Regions from separate parts of the Dickeya chrysanthemi NCPPB 402 genome, predicted to be linked through region 2. Evidence: predicted binding sites of a transcription regulator. Region 2 holds the regulator's gene; the other holds the start of a gene.

Region 1 (12,210 bases), 930 kb from region 2:
TGTCGCCGCGATGTACAACAGCGTCAGAAAACCGTATTCATATAACAACATGCCCACCAGCGGCCCCAGCACCATGCCCAGCAAATCTAACCGGCTCAACAGATTGGCATCCCGATCGATATGACGGCTGTAGGCGGCGATCAGCTTTTCCACGGCGGTAATGGTTTGCGCATTGCCGATGGACACGCCGGCACCCAGCAACCCGCAGGTGAGTGCCAGTATCAGTGGTTGTTCGGCAAAATTCAGCACCAGACAGAGCAGCAGGCAACCGAACGCTTTGATCGCATCTGAAGCGATAGAAACAGGGCGAACGCCCAGACGGTCAATCAATACGCCGAGTGCCGGCGTCAAGACAATTCGCGGTAACCACCATAACATGTAAGACAAACCGGAATAGGTCAGGCTTTGCGTTTCAGCATAGACCAGTACCGGAATAAGGAACACCATCAGGCCATCAGCGATAAACACCAATGTGAGAAAAAATAGCAAAACCGGACTCATGGGATAAATACCCCTGACAGTATTACCCGCCATACTGCAAGTGTCGGGTACATCGGCTTTCCTTGCCTATCCTGGGCACATGTTCCTACGCCAGGGGATGAGCTGCGTTGCCGCTGTCCTGCTGCTTGAATTATTGGGGGTATATCAGGTCATGTTTTGTAAATTAAAAAAATGACGTAAGCGGAGATAAAAAATAAACGCTACGACACCGTATATACCCAAAATAATTCGAGTTGCAGGAAGGCGGCAAGAGAGAGAATCCCGATGAGCTTACTCAGGTAAGTGATTCGGGTGAACGAACGCAGCCAACGCACCTGCAACTTGAAGTATGACGGGTATAAGCACCTAAATATAATAATGTGTGGCCGAGAAAGTAAATGTTTATTTATTGACAAAACGGGTAATAAACATTTTTTATCTCAATAATTTTACCGCTTATTATCAATATCGAAGAGCAGCGCTGAGCGTATCCGTCATGTTGCTGTCATGACTTTTTGGTTATGCTTTGATGACAGACAGGGATTGACGCAGGAGAAAAGTACGGTATGGATTTACTCGGTTTTGAACAGGCTCTTAGTCAATACGTGGCCCGACATCTGGCGGACTCCGTGGATAGCGCGCATGACCATCATCATCTGGTGCGGGTGGCGAATAGCGCCCGGCGAATCCAGCAGCAGGAAGGCGGCGATTTGCGGGTGATTATCGCCGCGGCGTACCTGCATGACATCGTGCTGGTTCCGAAGAATCATCCTGATCGTAGCCGGGCGTCGCGTATGGCGGCGCAAGAGGCTGTGCGTATTCTGTCGCAGGATTTTCCCGACTTTCCCCACTCGCTGCATCCGGCGCTGTGTCATGCCGTCGAGGCGCACAGTTTTAGCGCCGGTATAACCGCGCAAACGCTGGAAGCGAAAATCGTACAGGATGCCGATCGGCTCGACTCGCTGGGTGCGTTAGGGTTGGCGCGGGTGTTTTATGTCGCGGGCATGATGGGTCGCTCGTTGTTTGATCCGCAGGATTTGTTTGCCTGCGAGCGTGAGCCGGATGATCGTCTCTACACGCTGGATCATTTTCGCATCAAGCTGATGAAATTGCCGGAAACCATGAACACGGCAGAGGGCAAACGTATCGCTGAAGCCAACGCGTCCTGGCTGGTGGATTTTCTTGCCAAGTTGTCCGGGGAAGTCGGTGGCGATCCGACGCGGCTGGATCCGCAGGTTCGGGAGTACTTTAGCGCCTGGCATCCCTGGTTGGCCTGATACGGTTGCGGGTAATCCCGGCGTCTTTTTTCTGTCTCTGTGATGCAACGCGGCGGCGATGTAACGTAGAGCGGCAGGGATCACGTCATATTATGTCAAATCATGCTATCGATAAGCGAAACTATTCAGTCAGAGGGATGGATGGATGGGCGCGCTGTCGCATGGTGATGATAAACCCACAGGCAACCAAAGCCTGCTGCGGGGATTTTTGCTGCTGGAAATTTTAAGCAATTACCCTAACGGTTGCCCGCTGGCGCATTTGGCCGGGCTGGCCCAGCTTAATAAAAGCACGGTGCATCGCCTGCTACAGGGGTTGCAGGCATGTGGCTACGTGACCCCGGCGCCGGCGGCGGGCAGTTATCGTTTAACCACCCGATTTATTGCCGTTGGGCAGACGTCGCTGGCGCCGCCCGCGGTGCTTCGGTTGATTGCGCCGTCTTTGCAGGCGTTGAATGCAGTGACCGGGGAAACCGTCAATTTCTCCAGGCGCGACGGTGATTACGGCATTCTGATCCACAAGTTGGAACCGACTATCGGTATGTTGCGCACCCGTGCTTATCTGGGGCAGCAGATGACGTTATTCAGCTCGGCGATGGGGAAACTGTTTCTGGCCGACGACAGTGAAGAGGCGTTCTTTTCGTACTGGGGCCGCCATTACCCGCACATCCGTAAACTGACCCCTTATACCATTACCGACCCTGGACACATGAAGCGGGAACTGGAAGATGTTCGTCAGCGTGGGGTGGCGTTTGATCGGGAAGAGCATGAGGTTGGCGTCTCTTGCATCGCCGCCCCGGTATTTGATGCGCGTCAGCGGGTGAAGTACGCCATTTCATTATCGCTCTCTTCGGTCAAGCTCTGCCAAATCGACGAAGATACCTTGTTGACGCCATTACGTCAGACGGCGGAAGCACTCTCTCAGGCGTTGAAAACCCTGCCTAATGACGAGTGAATATTCTCATGCCTTGTGGCAGAGCATAACGGAACACACCGGGTAAAACAGGGTGAGATAAAGACGGGCCGTCATGTGACGGCCCGTTTGTTTACGTCAGTTAAGACGGAATGCGGATTGCTGATGTGCTAACTGTTGAGGTGCTAACTGGAAGAAACGAACCGAGTCGCGCAACTGCTCGCCCTGTTCCGTCATGGACTGGGCGGCGGTGGCGGCTTGCTCAACCAACGCGGCGTTCTGCTGCGTCACGCGGTCCATCTGGTCGATGGCGACGCTGATTTCCTTAATCCCCTGATGCTGCTCGTTGGACGCCATCGAGATTTCCGCCACGATATCCGTCACCTTGGTGACCGACGAGACGATCTCTTCCATCGCCTGGCTGGCGGTATCGGCATGACGTGAACCATCGGTAATTTTTTCTACCGTGCCTTCGATCAGCGTTTTGATCTCTTTGGCGGCGTTGGCGCTCTTCTGCGCCAGATTACGCACTTCTCCGGCGACGACGGCGAATCCTTTGCCTTGCTCACCGGCACGGGCCGCTTCCACGGCGGCATTGAGCGCCAGAATGTTGGTCTGGAAAGCGATGCCTTCAATCACCGAAATGATATCGACGATCTTCTGCGAACTGTCGGAGATTTCATGCATACGCTTGAGCATGTCGTCTACCACGTTACCGCCGTGCACAGCCGTTTGCGACGTCTGGCGCGCCAGTTCGCTCGCCTGATGGGCGTTGTCGGCATTACGTTTTACGGTTTCGGTAATCTGCTGCATGTTGGACGATGTTTGCACCAGTGACGCGGCCTGCTCTTCGGTGCGTTGCGACAGGTCGCTGTTGCCTTGGGCTATCTCGCTGGCCGCCAGTGAGATGGATTCGCTGCCGTTTACGATAGCGTGAATGATAGCCGCCAGCTTTTCATTCATGTTTTTTATCGTTGCCAGCAAGCTCTGGGTATCGCCCGCACGCAGATTGATCAGGGTGTTGAGGTTGCCGGCGGCAATCTGGTTCATGATGTCGACGGCATACGCCGGCTCACCACCCAACTGGTGGGACAGGTTACGGGCGATCAGCGTAGCGATAACGCCGGTTGCGATCATCGCCAGCAGTAACAAGCCGACCAGGGTATAAAATGCGCTGCGATACCCCTCATCCGATGCGGCCGCCGCCTGATCGCCGCTGGCGATTTCCATCTCCACCAGTTTCGCCAGATCTTTCATCAATTGGGAACGGTACTTAGAGGAAACTGCACCGCTAATTTTACTGGCTTCGTCCAGTTTTGCCGCGTTGACCGCCTCAATGACTTTGGCGTTCACATCGACGAAATTCTTAAAGTTGTCGGTTATCTGGCTGAATAAGGCTTGTTTATCCTGCGTGTCGTTTTTCACCAATTTGGCGTAATTTGCCTGCGCGGTTAAAAATATATCCTGATTCTGCAACAGTTCCTTGCGGTGGCCTTCTCGTTCATCCGGTGTTTGTGAGGAGATGTATTGAATTTGCTGCAGACGCAATTCGGACAAGACGCCGCGCATCTCCAGCGTGTAGCGCACCCCCGGCAGGCGATTGTCGCGATAATCTTTGATGCGCTCGTTGTTGGCGCCGAGTTGATAAATAGAGACTGCGCCAATAAATAGCATCATAACGATCAGTATGGAAAATCCGAACAGCAGCTTGGAAAAGACAGTTAATTGCGAGAATTTTTTCATCATGGTGTTCTTGGCAAGGGAAAGTATCTTTAATTAACGGCATGGTAATTCAAAAATTTATTCCCTTCATAGGGGCAAGTCGTCATTTTGATGAATTGTTTTTTATTTTTGGAACAGCGGTTTTGTGACGATAGTGTGTGACTTTTTACTGTTTCTGTGAATAAAGAAAATGTCAGCGGGGTGAGATAATTAAAAAAGAAACGATTCGTTAACGATGCGATTTCATAAAAATAATCATCGCAGGGTGATGAGCGTTAATTATCGCGGCGGTTGTGCCTGAATGTGGTTGTGTTCCGCATCATGGCGGGACACAACCTGTATACCCGTCATACTTCAAGTTGCAGATGTGTTGGCTTTATTACTCGGCCCCTCCCTGGGCCTCGCCCTTTCAGGGCCGCAGCCAGCTGCGTTCAAATCTGCTCCCGGCAGATTTGTCGCTCACCCCAGTCACTTACTTGAGTAAGCTCCTGGGGGTTCACTCAGTTGCCGTCTTCCTGCAACTCGAATTATTTTGGGTATATATTATGCCAGATGAAAAACCTCTTTCAGTTCGGCGCTGACCGGGCTGTTATCCGGATTGGCGGGCATCACCTCTTTCATGTATTTCCACCAGCGCTGGCAGGCATCGGTCTGGGCGATGGCATTCCAGCGTGTTTCCGATTCGATTTCCACATACGCGAATAACAGGTTGCGCGTCGGGTCGAGGAATATGCTGTAACTGTGCGCGCCGTGTGCTTTTAATTCCGCTTCCAGCTCAGGCCAGATCGGGTTGTGGCGACGCTGATATTCGTCGTGACTCTCAGGAAAAACCTGCATTACCAATGCTTTTCTCAACATGTTTGTCATCCTGTGGCGCATCATCGGGCACAACAACGCGCGTTTATACCCGTCATACTTCAAGTTGCAGGTGTGTTGGCTTTATTACTCGGCCCATCCCTGGGCCTCGCCCTTTCAGGGCCGCAGCCAACTGCGTTCAAATCTGCTCCCGGCAGATTTGTCGCTCACCCCAGTCACTTACTTGAGTAAGCGCCTGGGGGTTCACTCAGTTGCCGCGTTACAAGGCTCTAATGAGCCTTGCCCTAAAGGGCCAACGCGTTGCGTTGTTCAAAACGCAGCGCGTTTTGTCCTGCAACTCGAATTATTTGGGGTATATACCCAGCGGGAAACATCCTTGAGTCCCATGCCGACAGCGTGCGACAACCCGGTTTCACCTGTCATCACCATTACTGTTGAGCCCGGCGGTCGCTGCTGCCGGCATGGTATTCTGCGGGGCGGCGTGCCTATCCGTTATGGCGCGCTATCGCCAATGCCTTACGCCGCCGATTATCCGGCATGGTGTAAGGCGGCGGCCATCGGTGTAACCCCAAAGCGCTGGCCGAGTGCGATCAGTTCCTCGGTCGAGATGGTCTGTTTTTTCCCGCCCATCGAGCGCACTTTGACCATCACTTCCGCCGATTTCTCCGCGGTGTCGATCAGGCCGAAGGCATCATCCAGCGAGGGGCCGGTGCCGAAAATACCGTGGAACGGCCACAAGACCAGCGAGTGGTGTTGCATTTGTTCGGCCGTCGCATCGCCGATGGCATCCGTACCCGGCACCATCCACGGGACGATCCCTACGCCGTCCGGGAATACGACCAGGCATTCGGTACTGCCTTCCCACAGTTCACGGGTGAAGGCGGCGCTGTTCAGTTCCAGCACATAGCTCAGCGCGATCAGGTTGGTGGCGTGGCAATGCATGATCACCCGATCCCGCCCGCCGCTGACCTTCATACGCACGATGTGCGACTGGAAATGGGCCGCCAGCTCCGAGGTCGGCAGGCCGCCGTGGGTCAGCCCCCAGAAAATACGGTAACCGCGGCCGTCGGCATCCACCTGCAACAGCACCAGATTGTCCGTCGGGTCCAGTTGTACGTTACGGAAGAACTTGCCGGACCCGGTGACGATAAACCAGCAGCCTGCCAATTCCGGCATGGGCTGAGACAGCGCTTCATGGCGCGGTTGCGGATAGAAATCGCTTTCAAACGGCGTCACGTCGTCTGTGGTCAGGCGCAGGCTGATGTTGCCGCCGTTGCGCTCATCCCAGCCTTTAAGCCACATATCGCTGGTGGCTTTGATCATTCCCTGTACAAACCAGGAGGAGAGAATTGATTGCATGATGAATCCTTAAACGTTGACAGATTAACGCTGACAGAGAACGGTGTTTTCGTAGTGACGAACGGATTGCAGCCAGTCGCTGCCGGGCGTGACGTCATGCTGCTGGCAGTAGTGTTCCCATACCGCCTGCCACGGCAGCGATTTCTGCTCTTCCAGCAGCGCCAGCCGGGCGGTGTAGTCGCCGTTTTGTTCCAGCGTGCGCAGGGTTTCGGTTGGTTCCAGCAGTGCGCGCAGCAACGCTTTTTTCATGTTGCGGGTGCCGATAACCCAGGCGGCGATACGGTTGATGGAGGCGTCGAAGAAGTCCAGCCCGATGTGTACCCGATCAAACAGGTTATGACGCACGATTTCATGGGCGATGGCCTGAGTTTCGTCATCCAGCAACACCACATGGTCGCTGTCCCAGCGTACCGGGCGGCTAACGTGCAGCAACAGGCGCGGCACAAACAGGCTAGCGCTGGAGATCTTGTCGGAAATCACTTCGGTGGGATGGAAGTGGCCGGCATCCAGACAGAGCGCCGTCTGGCGACTGGTGGCGTACCCCATGTAAAACTCGCCGGAACCGACGGTAAAACTTTCCGCGCCTAATCCGAACAGTTTGCTCTCTACGGCATCGATATGGTGGGCCGGATCCAGTTTTTCGGCGATCACTTCGTCCAGTGACGCCAGCAACCGCTGACGAAACGCCAGCCGATCGACGGTCAGGTCTTTCATGCCGTCCGGGATCCAGATATTCATGACCGAGGCGGTGCCTAACTCACGACCAAACCAGGCGGAAATACGGCGGCTGGCCTGGCAATGTTCAATCCAGAAACGACGCACGTTTTCATCCGGATGCGACAAGGTAAAGCCGTCGCTGCTGAGCGGATGCGAAAAACAGGTTGGGTTAAAATCCAGTCCCAGTTGGTGTTCTTTGGCCCACGCTACCCAATTGCTGAAGTGCTGTGGTTCGATGGCATTACGCGCTACCGGCGTTGCTGATTCCAGATAGATGGCGTGCAGATTGAGGCGTTTCGGGCCGGGGATTTGGCGAAATGCCTGCTCCAGGTCGGCGCGTAATTCGGTGGCGTTGCGCGCTTTGCCGGGATAATTGCCGGTCGCCTGAATACCGCCGGTCAACGCACCGCTGCCGTGTTCAAAACCGGCCACATCATCGCCCTGCCAGCAGTGGATGGAGACCGGAATTTGATCGAGCTGGCGCAGTGCGGCATCCACATCGATATTCAGTCGGGCATAACGTTCTCTGGCCAGACGCCAGGCGGTTTCTATCGCGGTATTCATACGGTGAGCTCCTCGTTAATCTGACACAGCGCCTGAAAGCGGCGCCAGTGATCAGCAAAATCACAATTCTGTCGGGGGACGAAAGTTTGCAGCGGTATGTTGTCGGTCAGCAGACGGCGGAAGGCTTCCTGGTCCGCCACGGCGCCCTCTGCTATCAGCTGGCAGCCGATATTACCGAGGGTGGAGGCTTCAACCGGGCCGGCCAGCACCGGCACCTGGCAGACGTCTGCACACAGTTGGTTCAGCAGGCTGTTGCGGCTGCCGCCGCCGACCACATGTAAATGGCGTAACGGCGCGCCGCGCAGCACACCCAGCGTCAGCAAGCCCTGACGGTAAGACAGCGCCAGGCTATCCAGAATGCAGCGCACCAGCGCCGCGGTGCCAACGGGTTGCGGCTGGCCGTGTTCACGGCAGAGTTCGAGCAGGGCGTCGCTCATGGAGGGCGGATTAATCAGCCGCTCGTCGTTCGGGTTAATCAGGCTGACAAACCCCGGCTGCGCGGCGGCCTCATCAAGCAACGCCGGCAGATCCGTGACTTGCTGCTCCTGACAGACCCGCTGCAACAGCCAGAGCCCCATAATATTTTTCAGTACCCGGTAGCGGCCGCCGACGCCGCCTTCATTGGTGATGTTGGCGGCCAGCGCTGCCGGGCCGGTCAGCGGTTCGCGGCTTTCTATGCCTATCAGCGACCAGGTGCCGGAGCTGAGATAAGCGCTGTCTGCATCGGTCAGCGGGGCGGCGACGACCGCACTGGCGGTATCATGCGTGGCGACGGTCACGACCGGTACGGCACGACCGCTGGGCGCCACCCAGTCACCGACTCGCTGGCCCGGCTGATGCGGCGTAGCGAGCCAGTTGGGCGGCACGCCGAGATAATCCAGCAGGCCGTGGTCCCAGTCGCCGCTGTGTAGATTCAGTAATTGCGTGGTACTGGCGTTGGTGTATTCGCACGCCATTTGGCCGGTCAACCGGTAGTGGAAATAGTCCGGGATCATCAACAAATGGGCTATCTGCCCCCAGACCTCCGGTTCTTGCCGGCGCAGTGCCCGCAGTTGGTAGAGGGTGTTGAACGGCAAAAACTGAATGCCGGTTTGTCGGTAAAGGCGTTCGCGGCCCAGTTCGGCGATAACCTGCGCCATCTGACCGTCGGTACGATGGTCACGGTACGAGTAGCTTAGGCCCAGCCGGTTACCCTGCCGGTCCAGCGGCACCATGTCTACTCCCCAGCTATCGATGCCGATGCTGACCGGGTGAATGCCGCGAGCATCGACGACCTCAAGCCCGTGTCTAATCTGGCTCTCCAGCTCGTCCAGATCCCACAGGTGATGCCCCTGCCACTGCCGTAGCGGGTTACTGAAACGGTGAATTTCCTCCAGCGCCAACTGGCGGGTTTCGGTCTCCAGCGACGCCAGCATCACTCGTCCGCTGGATGCGCCAAGATCGACTGCCACATAATACCTGACCGCCATTGCCGTTCTCTCCGTGGTAATTAGGGTGTGTTGGTGACGATAGTCGGCAGTGTAGGAAAGTTGGGGCGGCGGTACCTTTGGGTGAGTGCCATCTGAAAAATGGGGTTGGCAAAATGGCAAAGTTGACTGTGAAGCAGTTCACGATTTGTGGAGATAGTCGCTGGATAAGCGCCTTGGCGACGGCGGCAAATGCTTGTGATCCTAACCACATTTCAGTGATTTAACGGCTGGATCTTGAAAAAATAACCTCGCGGCGGCAATGTCGCGGCGCTATTTTAAGGCGCAGGGGCTTCCCTTCTGATTACTATCCTGACAGGCGGATCAGTCAGGCGGAAGGGGGAAAGACGACATGACACAACTTCATGGCGAAGAGTTTTTTGCTTCACAGGCGGCGACGGTAGCCGTGGAACCCCGGATGCCGCAGGGCGCATTTCCCGAACATTATCATGACTTCTGGGAAATCGTGCTGGTGGAACAAGGCGCCGGTGTGCACGTGTTCAACGATCAACCCTTCGCGTTATGCAGCGGGGCGGTGTTTTTCGTACGGGACAACGATCGTCATCTGTTTGAGCAGGTGGAAGAGCTGCATCTGACCAATGTGTTGTATCGGTCGCCGCGCGGTTTCCGCTTTTTGTCGGATATTGCGCCGTTTCTGCCGTATGGCGCGAATGGCGAGTGGCTGGGGCAATGGCAGTTGAATGCCGCGACTCAGCAACAAGTCAAACAGCTGATTTTGCAACTGGCGGCGCTGGCGCATCGCGACCGACCGGAAGATATCGCAACCAGCGAAAGCCTGTTCCTGCAGATCCTGGTTCTGTTGCGGCAAAAGAGTTTCCAGACGCAGGGCGACGGCAGTGAACTCCTGGGGATTCAGGCGTTGCTGGGCTGGTTGCAGCATAACTATTGCGAAGAGGTGGATTGGGAAACGCTGGCGGATCGTTTTTCATTGTCGTTGCGTACGTTGCACCGGCAGGTGAAGCAGCGCACCGGTATGACGCCGCAACGCTATCTGAACCGTTTGCGTTTACTGGAAGCGCGGCGTCGGTTGCAGCACAGCGATGACTCGATTACCACCATCGCCCATGATTGCGGTTTCAGTGACAGTAATCACTTCTCCACCCAGTTCCGCAAAGCCTTTTCGCTGGCCCCTAAAGCGTTGCGCCATCAGGCGCTGTGTGAGGACTAAGAGCCTATCCCATTAGGCGTTATTGGCGCAGCCAGTTTGGGCACAGACAGCGCGCAGAACCCGGAGCGTACACGTAGTACGTGAGGATTTCGAGCACTGCCCAGGGCCAAAATGGCAAGTGAAATAGCCCTACTGGGATAGGCTCTAACGTGACAGGGGCGACAGGCTGTGCCATCCCGCGGGTTGAAGTTACGAACGGAAGATTACTTTCTTACCGATAAAAACACGGTCACGGTGGCGGAGCGCAGCCCGCAGCCGGCGTTTCCGTTGCATCATCACGATTTCGACGAGCTGGTGATTGTCTGGCGCGGCAATGGTCTGCACCTGTGGAATGACGTGCCTTACCGCATCACCTGCGGCGATCTGTTTTATGTCTCCGCCCGCGATCGTCACAGCTACGAATCGGTGCATGATTTGGAGCTGGACAACATCCTCTATATCCGAGATCGCCTGACGCTGCCTACCGACTGGCAAAACCTGTTGCCCGGCGGCGAGGTGCCGCAGCAGCAGCGTTACTGGCGTCTGGCGACCCACAGCATGGATACGCTGCGCGACAAAGTGGAAAATCTGGCGCAAGAGTGCATGAAGTCGGACCCGCTGTCGCTACAGCTCAGCGAAGTGCTGCTGTTGCAGATTGCGCTGCTGGCGCTGCGTTATCGCTACGCGCCGGAAAGCACCCAACTGGCGGATGCCCAGCAACTGGACCTATTGATGAATGCGCTACGCGCCAGTATCGCCCGGCCGTTTCGGCTGGAGGATTTCTGCCAGTTGCACGGCCTCAGTATGCGTAGCCTGCGTAGTCGCTTCAAACAACAGACCGGCATGAGCGTAGCGCAGTATTTGCGTCAGTTGCGGCTGTGTCGGGCGATGGAATTACTGCGCCACAACCGGCAAACCATCAGTGAAGTGGCGGCCGAATGCGGTTTTGACGACAGCAATTATTTTTCCGTGGTATTCCATCAGGCGTTCGGCGTTACCCCCAGCGGTTACCGGCAGCGTTTTCAGGCCGGCGGCAAGGTGTGAAGGTAGGGGGGAGGTTATTATTATTTCGATAAAGGCTGACGTGTTGAACGCGAGGTGCGGTAATAACGCCAGAGTTTTATGATCGCTACATAAGCGAGCGTAGCGGCGATCAGATCGATAATTGACATCACCGTGATGTAGAACAATTCAGGGTCTTTCCAGCCCACGTTTTCTGATAGTGTTACTAACAGATCGGTTTATTTCCGAGTCAGTGGGACAGGGTAAGTATGGACATAGCGAATAGCCAGAAGGAATAAAGCAATAAATAGGAGTTTCTTTAGAGTATAATGGAAGATTTTTTTAGATTTAATAGTCATCTTGATGATGTTGTTAAATAATGTGGTTTTAATAAAAATCATAAATTTCCATCAATTTTTGTTTTGTTATTATATCGTTGCCATGTTTTCATGATTAAGATATAGGCCGCTATTGTGGTTATCAGCTCAATAATCAACATGGACGAGATATAAAGATCTTCTGGATCACGAATACCTAATGCGGCAGACAACTTGAAAAGCAGCGTAACCTGCTCTTTGGGCATAGGGATCGGGTAAGTGTGCACATAACGTACCGAGAGAAAAAATAAGACAATAAATAGTAGAGTTTTTATCATCCTGTGAATAAACGTGGTCATCGGCAATTTTTTATTTTCTGATGAATATTTCATCGATTGATAGTATTTCCATG
Region 2 (12,210 bases):
AACCATTTGGATCTCGACATGCGTCAGGCGCTGACCGAAGCGTTGATCGACTTCGAAGGCGCGCTGGTGGTGGTGTCTCACGATCGTCACCTGATCCGATCCACCACCGACGATCTCTATCTGGTGCACGACGGCAAGGTCGAGCCGTTCGACGGCGATCTGGAGGATTATCAGCAATGGTTGCTGGATGCGCAGAAGCAGGATAATGCCGCGGATTCCGCCCCCAAAGAAAACGCCGCCAACAGTGCGCAATCAAGAAAAGATCAAAAGCGGCGCGATGCCGAGCTACGCGCGTTGACTCAGCCGGTGCGCAAACAGATTACCCAACTGGAACAACAGATGGAGAAACTGCAGGCCGCGCTGACGACAGTAGAAGAACGCCTTGCCGACGGCGCGCTCTATGACGTCAGCCGTAAAAATGAACTGACCGACTGTTTGCAAAAACAAAGCGCGACCAAGACGGAGCTGGAAAATGCCGAAATGGCCTGGCTGGATGCGCAGGAACAACTGGAACAGTTGCTGCGCGACGCCGAAGCCCAAGGGTAAGCACCATTCTGATTGAACGGCGGGCGCAATACGGTGGCCCGCTGTTCAGACGCTCTTCACGATGATTAATGCCAGATCATCAGTACGCAGGTCGCCGTCAGTAACCCCATGGCGAGATTGAATATCTTCCAGGCGCGCGGGCTTTGCAACAAACGGCCGATCATCGCGCCGAACCCCAGCCAGATAATCCCGGCCACGAGATTAACGCACACCATCGCCACGCTGATGGCCACCACCGACCCGACATAACCGTCGCCAGACAGGCTGAACCCCGCGACGGCGCCCAGCGACATCAACCAGGCTTTGGGATTGAGAAATTGCAGCAAACCGCCCTGATACAGCGGAATCGGCTTCGGCGGCGCGCTATCCGTGTCGAGTTTTTCATAAGCCGCCGTAGCAATTTTCCACGACAACCACAGCAGATAGGCGCTGCCCAACACCTTCAACGCCAGATGCAGCGAGGGATAAAGCAGGATCAGGCTGCCCAGCCCTAACGCCACCAGCAGCAGCATGATCTGCATCCCGATCATGATGCCCAGCATCAACGACATAGAGCGTAATACGCCAAAGTTGGCGGCGGAGGCGGTTAGTAGCATATTATTGGGGCCCGGCGTAATGGCGGCGACCCACAAGAAACCGAGCATTGAAAGAAACAGGCTGACGTGCTCCATGAAACGGCGGTCCTTATAACTGAAGGGACGTTCAACCTAGCAGCGAGACAGGATGCAGACAAGTATTTCGCCATGCGGCAACAGGTATCGCGGCCTCTTTTCATCGTGGCGCTCTTTTTATGAATCATTCTTCTTATCGTAATACGTGTTTTCAGCCCCTGCCGGACGGGGATTTTATCGATCTCGCTTGGAGTGAAGCGCCGGTGCAGGCGGCACATGGCACCAGCCTGAGTTGTGGCTGGAACAGCGGATCCCCAAGCTGGTTCACCCCTTATCTGGAGCAGAACGCATGATCATTCCCTGGCAAGAACTGGCACCGGAAACACTGCAAAATCTGATTGAATCGTTCGTCCTGCGCGAAGGCACCGACTACGGCGAGCAGGAGCGCACGCTCGACGAAAAAGTCGCGGACGTACGCCAACAATTGGCACACGGCGAGGTCGTGCTGGTATGGTCGGAACTGCATGAAACCGTCAATATCATGCCCCGCCGCCAGCTCAGCAGCGGTGAGCGGTATTAGCCCTGAATCAATCGGTTAAAAACGTAAATTGGCGTGTCACCGCGGTATAAACATGCTAACAATGCTCAGATATCTCTGACCGGGGTTGCCCCTATTTACCGGATTACCGGAGATTGCCCCATTCACCGGAGGTTACACACCATGTCGCACCAGCATCCGATTATCGCGGTCACCGGCTCCAGCGGCGCGGGGACTACCACCACCAGCCTGGCGTTTCGCAAAATTTTCCAGCAACTGAATCTGCGCGCCGCACTGGTGGATGGCGACAGCTATCACCGCTATACCCGGCCGGAAATGGACATGGCGATCCGCAAGGCGCGGGATCTGGGGCGCCACATCAGCTATTTCGGGCCGGAAGCGAACGATTTCAGCCAACTGGAACACACGTTTATTGAATACGGCCGCAGCGGCACCGGCCAGACCCGCAAATACCTGCACACCTACGACGAAGCCATTCCCTACAATCAAGTGCCGGGCACCTTCACGCCCTGGGAACCGATGCCGGAACCGACCGACCTGCTGTTCTACGAAGGGTTGCACGGCGGCGTGGTCACCGACCAGCATGATGTGGCGCAGCATGTCGACCTGCTGGTGGGCGTGGTGCCGATCGTCAACCTGGAGTGGATCCAAAAACTGGTGCGCGATATCAACGAGCGCGGTCACTCCCGCGAGGCGGTGATGGATTCCGTCGTGCGCTCAATGGAAGATTACATCACCTACATCACGCCGCAGTTTTCCCGTACCCACATCAACTTCCAGCGCGTGCCGACGGTAGACACCTCTAATCCGTTCGCCGCCAAAGCCATTCCCTCGATGGACGAAAGTTTCGTGGTGATCCACTTTCAGGGTCTGGACCATATTGATTACCCTTACCTGCTGGCGATGTTGCAAGGCTCATTCATTTCCCACATCAATACGCTGGTGGTGCCGGGCGGCAAAATGGGGCTGGCGATGGAGTTAATCATGATGCCGCTGGTGCAGCGGTTGATCGAAGGCAATAAAATTGATTAATAGCCGACGGTAGCGGCTTTGCAGGATGCGGCGGCAACAGGAGCAAACCGCCGTAGTCAGACGCATTAGTCCAGCGCGATCACTTCATGGCTGTGGGTCACGTTAACCGCTTTTTCCAGCATCAGCGCCACCGAGCAGTACTTTTCCGCCGACAGCGATACCGCGCGCTCCACGGCTTTATCGCTCAACCCTTTGCCGGTCACAATAAAATGCAGGTTAATGGCGGTGAACAGGCGCGGCGCCTCTTCACGGCGTTCCGACGTCAGGCGAACCTCGCAATCCACCACATCGTGACGGCCTTTTTGCAGAATAGACACCACATCGATGGCGCTGCATCCGCCTGCTGCCATCAGCACCATTTCCATCGGGCTGGGCGCTTTGTCGCCGGCGTTGCCGTCCATCAGCAGTTGATGCCCGGACGCGGATTCACCCAGAAACGTCAACCCTTCAACCCATTTCACCCGAGCCTGCATAAATTTGTCCTCAATCAATTATTTTTGAAATTTTGCACCGCTTATGTACAAAAAAGCCTGATAATCAGAGCTTAATCATGCTGAAGCGAGACAACACGAGACACTACACTCAACCTGTGTTACAAACAAAAGCGTAACCGCGTGTGTTGAGTCTTCGTCAGGCCCGCCACCGGCTTACTGGCGTCATCCGATATGCGCTGAATGATTCAGACCAACGCATCCGCAATCTGAATATGACGTGTATAGACAGCCTCAGTATATTCCCTGACGTCATTCCGCCAGAACGGAATTGAATTATAACTATGTTATCACGCCGTACAGGGAACTCTGAGCCCTGTGATTTGCGCAGTGAATTACAAACAGAGGATAACAGCGAATGGTTCTCGGCAAACCGCAAACAGACCCGACTCTCGAATGGTTCCTTTCTCATTGCCACATTCACAAGTACCCATCGAAGAGCACCCTTATTCATCAGGGTGAAAAAGCAGAGACGCTTTACTACATCGTGAAAGGCTCGGTTGCCGTGCTAATCAAGGATGAAGAAGGCAAGGAAATGATTCTGTCTTATCTGAATCAGGGCGATTTTATTGGCGAACTTGGCTTATTTGAAGATGGGCAGGAACGCAGTGCGTGGGTGCGGGCGAAAACCGCCTGTGAAGTCGCTGAGATTTCCTATAAGAAATTCCGCCAGCTAATTCAAGTCAACCCGGATATTCTGATGCGGTTGTCATCGCAGATGGCGCGTCGCCTGCAAGTTACATCGCAGAAAGTCGGTAATCTGGCGTTCCTCGACGTAACCGGTCGTATCGCGCAGACCTTGCTGAACCTGGCTAAACAGCCGGATGCCATGACGCACCCGGACGGTATGCAAATCAAGATCACTCGTCAGGAAATCGGCCAGATCGTCGGCTGTTCCCGCGAAACCGTCGGCCGTATCCTGAAGATGCTGGAAGATCAAAACCTGATCTCCGCCCACGGTAAAACCATCGTGGTGTACGGTACGCGCTGATCCCCATCCCTCATCCGACAGGGCGGCCATCTGGCCGCCCTCCTTGTTTCAGACCGTTGTACCATCCTAACGCACCTGTCTGGCATCCACGTTCGCGTCTTACCAGTACTTGTTGATCTCGGTACGCAACGCCTCTGCGGTGGCTTTGCCGCTCTCAGACGCGAGGGCGCGACCGGCGATAAACGCCTTGGCGCTGATGCCGTCAAACAGGTGGATATCCTCCGGCACGATGCCGCCGGTAATCGACAGCTCAAGCCCCAGCTCAGACAGCGCACGCATTCTGCCAAGATCGGCGGAAGTCCAATTGACGCCGGCCAGCTCCGCATCGCGGGAACGGTGGTAAATGGCCTGGGTAATCCCCATCGCAACCCACTGTCTGGCGTCATCCAGATTCCAGTTGCCGTACAGTTCAATCTGGATCTCCCCGCCGAATTCATCAGCCACTTTCTTACAGGCGGCGATAGTGGCCACGTGCGCGGCGGCGGACACCGTGATCCAGTTAGCACCGGCGGAAAACGCCATGCGCGCCAAAATTGCGCCGCCGTCGGTGGTTTTCATGTCGCAAACGATAATGTGGTTCGGATGACGCTCACGCAGGGTACGCACCGCCGCCATCCCTTCGGCAAAAGCCAGAATCGTCCCGACTTCGATAATATCGACAAAGCCGCCGACACGTTCGGCAATCTCTACAGCGGTACTCAAATCCGTCGAATCAAGGGCAATTTGCAGCATAGGTTTGGTCATAATGCGATTTCCTTTCCAATCGTGAAAATATCGGGATCTCTGACTTGAGGGCGAGCGCAGCCCGTGGCCGATTGCCACTGTTTATTTCAAGCCGTTATTGCAATGACATCATGTTACGTGTGCGGGCTATTCAGCGCTGGCCGTAATAGGCATTGGCACCGTGTTTCCTGAAATAGTGTTTATCAGAAAGCGCCTGATCAATATGAATGTCCGCATTAAGCAGCCGGGTCGAAAACGCCATGGCGGCGACTTCTTCAAGCACCAGTGCATTATGCACCGCATCCAGCGCATTTTTCCCCCAACAGAACGGCGCATGGCCGGTAATCACCGCGCCGGGCACCGCCAGCGGGTCAAGACCGCGGCGCTGAAATTCTTCCACGATCACCAGGCCGGTATTTTTTTCATAATCATCGGCTATCTCGCCCTCGCTCAACGGGCGGGTACAGGGAATATCACCGTAGAAATAATCGGCATGGGTGGTGCCGAGCGCCGGAATATCCCGACCGGCCTGTGCCCAGATGGTGCCGTGGCGCGAATGGGTGTGCACAATACCGCCGATATTGCCGAACGCGCTGTAAAGTGCCAGATGGGTGGCAGTATCGCTGGAGGGATTAAGGTGCCCTTCCACCACTCGCCCATTCATATCCACCACCACGATATCGTCGATGGTCATCTGCTCGTAGGAAACCCCCGAGGGTTTGATGGCGATAACCCCCAGCTCGCGGTCAATCTGCGACACATTGCCCCAGGTCAGCGTCACTAAACCGTGACGCGGCAGCAGCAGGTTGGCGTCCAGTACGATAGCTTTCAGTTGCTGATACATCGTTGTTTCTCCTGCGCCCCTTACAGAGCGCCTTGTTACCGCTTATGCCGTTTGGGCCAGCGCCTTATCGATGACGCTGAACACCTCTTCCCGGCTGGTGCAAGCCCGCAGCTTGTCGAGGTTGATTCCGCTGTCGCTGTGCTCGTCTTCAAGTACCTGAGTCACTTCCATCAGCCCTTCCATATGCTCATCGGAGGTACTGCCCGCCAGCGTGATCAGCACATCCACCGGCTCGTCTTCTCCCTCGAATTTAACCGGTGCGGTGAGCGTCACCAGCGCAAACGCCGTACGGTTGACGCCGTTTTCCGGCCGCGCATGGGGCATGGCGAATTGCGGAGCGATCACGATATAAGGCCCCATTTTCTCGATACTGCTGATAATCGCTTCGTGATAGCGGGGCTCGACGGCGCCGGACGCAATCAGCATATCGGTGCCAAGCTTGATGGCCTCGCGCCAGTCCGCCGCACTGGCGTGAAGCAGCACGGAGTCATTGTCGATTAACGATTGTTTGAATTTCATATGCGTCTCCTTGCCTGTCCCCTCGCAGAGGGGAAGGCGTGATTGGTTAACCGGCAAAATTTTTCTTGATAAGCCCCAGCAACTCGTCGCCAAACGACTGCGGATTAAGCATGTTTTGTACTCCCAATACGAACTTACCTTCACCGGGGTGCATTTCTCCGGCCAGATGTTTGGACGAGACGATGATGTCGGTGGTCGAGAGTTTGGATTTGTAATCTGCCACGGCGCAGGAGTCCATGATGTGCGGTACTCCCCGTTGTTCGAGAAACTTGCCGATCTTCATTTTCATCATCATGGAAGAGCCCTGCCCGTTGCCGCACACGGCCAGAATGCGCACGGCGCGTCCGTCGGCCGGCATGGCCGGTTGTGATTCGACCGGCTCGGCATCAGCAGCGGCGGCGGCGGCAGGTTGTGCGCGGTCTTCTTCCTGACGCAGGGTGCGTGACGCGAAGTACATATAAACGCCGGCGCCGGCCAGCAACACAAAGAAGAACAGGGATGAGAACGACAGCCCCTGCATAATGGCCGGGAACACCAACGCCCAGTCCGCCATACCCATCCAGCCGTTAAAACTGGTGCCGTTATGGGTAAACAACTGAATCGCCCAGGCGGAACCCAATACTTCAATGATCCCCATAACGAAACAGATCTTCATTACCGCCCGCCAGCCGCCGAAGTGGTTGGCAAATACCCCGATGGTGGCGTTAGAGAAGAACATCGGAATAAAGCCGGGGATGATCATGATGGATGCGTTAAACAACAGCAGGCCGATCACCGCCAGGAACTGTCCCAGCGTGCCCCAAATGAAGCCGAACACCATCGCGTTGGGGGAATAGGCATAAATAGCGGCGCAATCAATCGCCAATACGGCATTGGGGATGACGCGCTCGGAGATCCCTTTGAACGCTTCGGACAGCTCGGCCACGAACATACGCACCCCGGCCACAATCACCTGAATCGCCACCGCAAACCGAAGGCCGGTTTCCAGAATATAAATGGTCCAGTGGGTCGAGCCCGCCATTTTCTGCAGGTTATCAAGACCGAACGACAACAGAATGATGCCGAAGAAAACCGTCATCACAATGGCGGTAGCGGTAATGCTGTCGTGGAAAATGTGTAGCCATTTCGGCAGTTTGAGCTGATCAACGCTGTCTTCTTTGTCGCCCAGTTTGGGTGCCAGTTTGGTTGCTACCCAGGAAGCCACCTGCTGCTGGTGACCGATAGAAAACCCCGCCCCGCCGGTCACAGCCTGGGTCGGCTTGAACATGATGTTGGACGAGATCCCCCAATAAAGCGCCATGATCACCGCGGTATAGAGGATGGTTTCCCACATGGAAGCCCCCATCACCACGTAGAACACCGCCACCAGCCCCACCTGCTGAAACATGATGTGGCCGGTCAGCATGATGGTGCGAATGCCGGTGATGCGCCGGAATACCACCAGCAGGATATTCAGGCCGAGCGCCAGCAACACCGCATACCCCACCCAGGAGTAACGGCTCCCCATGGTTTCCATGGTCGCCATCATGGTGGTGTAAGGGTCGATAACCGAACCGGTCAGGTGGTGATACTCGGAGATTTTGTCGATCACCGGCTTGAAACCGGATACCAGTGTGGTCGACCCGACTTGCACCAGCATAAAGCCGACGATGGTTTTGACCGTTCCTTTAATCACCGTCGTACCGTCACGCCGGAGCAGCAGATAACCGATGCACGTTACCAGCCCCAGCAATAACGGGGCTTTAGTCATCACCTGGCTGTAGAAAATGTAAAAAATGCTGTAGAGGGTTTCCATAACGTTGCTCCGTCCAAAATGAGGACAATGACACTGCTATTGGATTGCTATTGGAGTAGTGGACTACGTCCCCACCCGTCCAGATATGGCTTGCTTTCATTCCGTGGACGGTGGACAACATTGGCCCCCGCCCTGATAAACTCAAAAACAATCATATTTCATCAAAAAATGATTTTTTGTGATGAATGTCTTGCGCATAAAAATCTCTTCATTGCGGTATTCAGATTGAAAAAAGCTCACATTTGCGAATGATTTCTCCTGTCATCCAGCGATATCGCACGCTTTTTTCTGCTTACCCAATAAATAAAAAATCAAATAAAACAAAATAATAAATAAAAACCCGCGGGTTTCGCACAGGAAAAGTTTTGTCCATATCACAAAATAATCACGACAATCATTGATAATCAAAAAAGCCGTTGATATAGTCACAAAAAATCACGACCAATCATAGACGCGCAGTCATGTGCGCCATGTCATTATCCGATGACCCGCTGTCGGGTTCGCCAGCGCAGTGCGGCATCCAAACCAGAAAGGTACGTCCGATGAGCAAGATTGATGAGATCACCCGTGAATCCTGGATACTGAGCACCTTCCCTGAATGGGGCTCGTGGTTAAACGAAGAGATTGAGCAGGAAGAAGTTAAGCAGGATACCTTTGCCATGTGGTGGTTGGGGTGCACCGGCATTTGGCTGAAATCAGCCGGCAATACCCATATCTCCATCGATTTCTGGTGCGGCACCGGCAAGAAAACGCACGCCAATCCCTATATGAACAAACAGCACCAGATGATGCGCATGGGCGGGGTTCGCAAGCTGCAACCCAACCTGAGAACCTCGCCGTTCGTACTCGATCCCTTCGGCATCAAACAGCTCGACGCGGTACTGGCGACTCACGACCATGCCGATCACATCGATGTCAATGTAGCGGCCGCCGTATTGAAAAACTGCGGTTCCCACGTGAAATTCATCGGCCCCAAAGCCTGCGTAGAACTCTGGCAACGCTGGGGCGTCCCGGCTGAACGCTGCATCGTGGCGCGAGTCGGCGATGAGATTCCGGTCGGCGACATCGTGATTCAGGTTCTGGATGCGTTTGACCGCACCGCGCTGGTGACGCTGCCGGCCGGCGTATCGTCAAAAGACAAGAGCATTCTTGATGGCATGGACGATCGGGCCGTCAACTATCTGGTCAAAACCTCCGGCGGTAACCTGTATCACTCCGGCGATTCTCACTACTCCAACTACTACGCCAAACACGGCAACGACTATCAGATCGACGTCGCCTTGCTTTCCTACGGCGAGAACCCGCGTGGCGTGACCGACAAAATGACCTCATCGGACATTCTGCGCGCCGGCGAATCGCTCAACGCCCAGGTGGTCATCCCGTTCCATCACGATATTTGGGCCAACTTCCAGAGCGACCCGCGTGAAATCGAAGTGTTGTGGAATATGAAGAAAGACCGGCTTGGTTACGGCTTCCGCCCGTTCTTCTGGCAGGTTGGCGGCAAATACACCTTCCCGACCGATAAAAACAAGCTGCACTACCAGCACCCACGCGGCTTTGACGACATCTTCGTCGATGAACCGGAGTTGCCCTACAAGTCTTTCCTGTAAAGCACATCCCTGCCGCAGGCCATGTGGACATTCATGGCCTTGCGGCACGTACAGTCGGGCATAACAGCAAGAAGCGAGCATCATGCATAACTTTGACAAGCCCTTTCGCCTCGGGCTCTACGAAAAGGCGTTACCCGCCGCACTGACGTGGGAAAAGAAGATTCTGGTCGCCAAAGAACTGGGTTTTGACTTCATCGAAATTTCAGTCGATGAATCAGACGAAAAATTGCAGCGGCTGGCGTGGAGTGATAGCGAAACTTACCAGCTCCGTCACCTGTGCGAGCAAAACAATTTCCCGCTCCAGTCCATGTGCCTGAGCGCACACCGCCGTTTTCCATTCGGCTCACACGACCCGGCTATCCGTAAAAAAGCCCATGAGATCATGGAACAAGCGATCAACCTCGCCTACAAACTGGGTATTCGCTGCATCCAACTGGCGGGCTATGACGTCTACTACGAGTCGCCATCCGCCGAGACGCACCAGCATTTTATCGACGGAATGAAAACCGCCACCCGCATGGCCGAACGCGCCGGCGTCATGCTGGGGGTTGAAATCATGGATACGCCGTACCTCAATTCTCTGAGCAAATTTGAGGTGCTGAAAAAAGCCATCCCTTCGCCTTACTTTATGGCTTATCCGGACGTGGGCAACATCACCGGCTGGAACTACGACATCTGTACCGAACTGAAACTGAGTTGCGATCACATCGTGCAGATCCACCTCAAAGACACCCGCAAGGTCTCCACGCACAGTCAGGGGCAATTCCGTGATTTAGTGATTGGCGAAGGCGAGGTCGATTTTGCCGCCATCTTCCGGACGCTGGCCGAAATGGGCTACAACGGCCCGCTGGTACTGGAGATGTGGGCCAAAGACGAACTGTGGGCCGATAACCTGAAACTGGCACGTTCGCGTCTGGCCGAAATAGGTCGTGAAGCCGGTCTGGCGTTGGCGTAATTCGATGTCGTCAAAAGAATCTCAGGAACGGCTGTCATTCATGCGCATGCAGGATATAATCATAAAAAAATCAGATTCAATCACTATCAGGCACGATATGACAGAAGCTCAGCGCCACAGCGCCATCCTGGAATTGCTCAATCAAAAACGCCATCTGTCGATCACAGGTATCATGCAGGCCTTTGATATTTCGCCGGCTACCGCTCGCCGTGATGTCAATAAACTCAACGATTCCGGCAAGCTGCGTAAGGTGCGCAACGGTGCAGAAGCGCTTACGCAAACCAAAGCCCACTGGTCGCCGCTCAACAGCCATGAGAGTGTGAATCGCGGTGAGTTTTCCAATCACAGTGAAAAAGTACGTATCGCTCAGGCGGCTGCCGCCCTGATCAAACCGGGCGAAAGCGCGGTTATCAATTGCGGCTCGACCGCCTTCGTGTTGGGCCAGGAAATTTGCGGGCAGGATGTGCAAGTCATCACCAACTATTTTCCGCTGGCGAACTACCTGATTGAACACGACCACGACGGCGTGGTGATTATCGGCGGCCAGTACAATAAATCCCAGTCCATTACCCTTGCGCCACAGGACGAAATCTCTTCCCTTTACGCCGGGCACTGGATGTTCACCAGCGGTAAAGGAATCACCGCAGACGGCCTGTACAAAATGGACATGCTGACGGCCATGGCCGAGCAAAAAATGCTTAATCACATCGGCCAACTGGTGGTGCTGGCCGACAGCAGCAAGATAGGGCAACGCGCCGGTATGCTGTTTTGCGCGTCCGACCGGATCAATATTCTCATCACCGGTAAAGACGCCGACCAACACGTCATCGCCCAACTGCGTGACAAAGGGGTCAAGGTCATGTTGGTGTGACCCGTTCCCCACCAGCGCAGGGCAGCATAAAACAAAGAGGGTGACCGTCGGCCACCCTCTTTTGCTTCATACTCTTCGCAGGACGTGCTGGCGTACGAGGAAAAACGCCGTTTACGCGCCCTTCACTACCTGCGCCACCGCTTTTTCAAACAGTGCCATCCCCTGGTCGATCTCTTCCGGGGTAATCACCAGCGACGGCACAAAGCGGATCACATCCGGCCCCGCCACCAAAATCATCAACCCCAGATCCGCCGAGGCCGCCAGAAAATCCCGGGCGCGGCCATGCCAGGCCGGTTTCAGCTGTGCGCCCAGCAGCAGGCCCATGCCACGAATTTCATCAAAAATGCCGTACTGGGCGTTGATGCGCTCCAGCGCAGACACGAAGCGCGCATGGCGATCGACCACGCCCGACAATACTTCCGGCGTATTGATCACATCCAACGCCGCTTCCGCCACCGCACAAGCCAACGGATTGCCGCCGTAAGTCGTACCATGCGTACCGACCGCCATCACCGAGGCTATCTCTTCCGTGGTCAGCATGGCGCTTATCGGGAAACCGCCGCCCAGCGCTTTGGCGGTGGTCAGAATATCCGGCGTGATGCCGTAGTGCATATAAGAGAACAGCTTGCCGCTGCGGCCCATGCCGCACTGCACTTCATCAAA

What was found. The regulator CRP, encoded in region 2, controls carbon source genes, mostly activating them, when cyclic AMP is high. The targets are predictions, from matches to a motif close to ATGTGANNNNNNTCACAT.
Region 1: the regulator CRP is predicted to act here: its motif matches at 9,508-9,525, upstream of rhaS (HTH-type transcriptional activator RhaS).

The regions. Positions count from the first base shown of each region.
Region 1 covers NZ_CM001974.1:4,084,420-4,096,629, reverse strand. Annotated here, with positions in the region: gene DCH402_RS18080 (MFS transporter) at 1-501, opposite strand, end outside; gene DCH402_RS18075 (phosphohydrolase) at 1,047-1,757, shown strand; gene DCH402_RS18070 (IclR family transcriptional regulator) at 1,903-2,709, shown strand; gene DCH402_RS18065 (methyl-accepting chemotaxis protein) at 2,806-4,410, opposite strand; gene rhaM (L-rhamnose mutarotase) at 4,933-5,247, opposite strand; gene rhaD (rhamnulose-1-phosphate aldolase) at 5,734-6,564, opposite strand; gene DCH402_RS18050 (L-rhamnose isomerase) at 6,589-7,845, opposite strand; gene rhaB (rhamnulokinase) at 7,842-9,314, opposite strand; gene rhaS (HTH-type transcriptional activator RhaS) at 9,664-10,500, shown strand; gene rhaR (HTH-type transcriptional activator RhaR) at 10,669-11,523, shown strand; gene DCH402_RS23205 (hypothetical protein) at 11,879-12,210, opposite strand, start outside.
Region 2 covers NZ_CM001974.1:343,517-355,726, reverse strand. Annotated here, with positions in the region: gene DCH402_RS01670 (ABC transporter ATP-binding protein) at 1-546, shown strand, start outside; gene DCH402_RS01665 (LysE family translocator) at 612-1,217, opposite strand; gene DCH402_RS22710 (hypothetical protein) at 1,337-1,510, shown strand; gene DCH402_RS01660 (YheU family protein) at 1,507-1,737, shown strand; gene DCH402_RS01655 (phosphoribulokinase) at 1,879-2,748, shown strand; gene DCH402_RS01650 (OsmC family protein) at 2,814-3,221, opposite strand; gene crp (cAMP-activated global transcriptional regulator CRP) at 3,598-4,230, shown strand; gene DCH402_RS01640 (3-keto-L-gulonate-6-phosphate decarboxylase UlaD) at 4,330-4,974, opposite strand; gene DCH402_RS01635 (L-ribulose-5-phosphate 4-epimerase) at 5,105-5,797, opposite strand; gene DCH402_RS01630 (PTS sugar transporter subunit IIA) at 5,840-6,316, opposite strand; gene DCH402_RS01625 (PTS ascorbate-specific subunit IIBC) at 6,363-8,111, opposite strand; gene ulaG (L-ascorbate 6-phosphate lactonase) at 8,654-9,721, shown strand; gene DCH402_RS01615 (L-ribulose-5-phosphate 3-epimerase) at 9,804-10,676, shown strand; gene ulaR (HTH-type transcriptional regulator UlaR) at 10,774-11,547, shown strand; gene argD (bifunctional acetylornithine/succinyldiaminopimelate transaminase) at 11,659-12,210, opposite strand, start outside.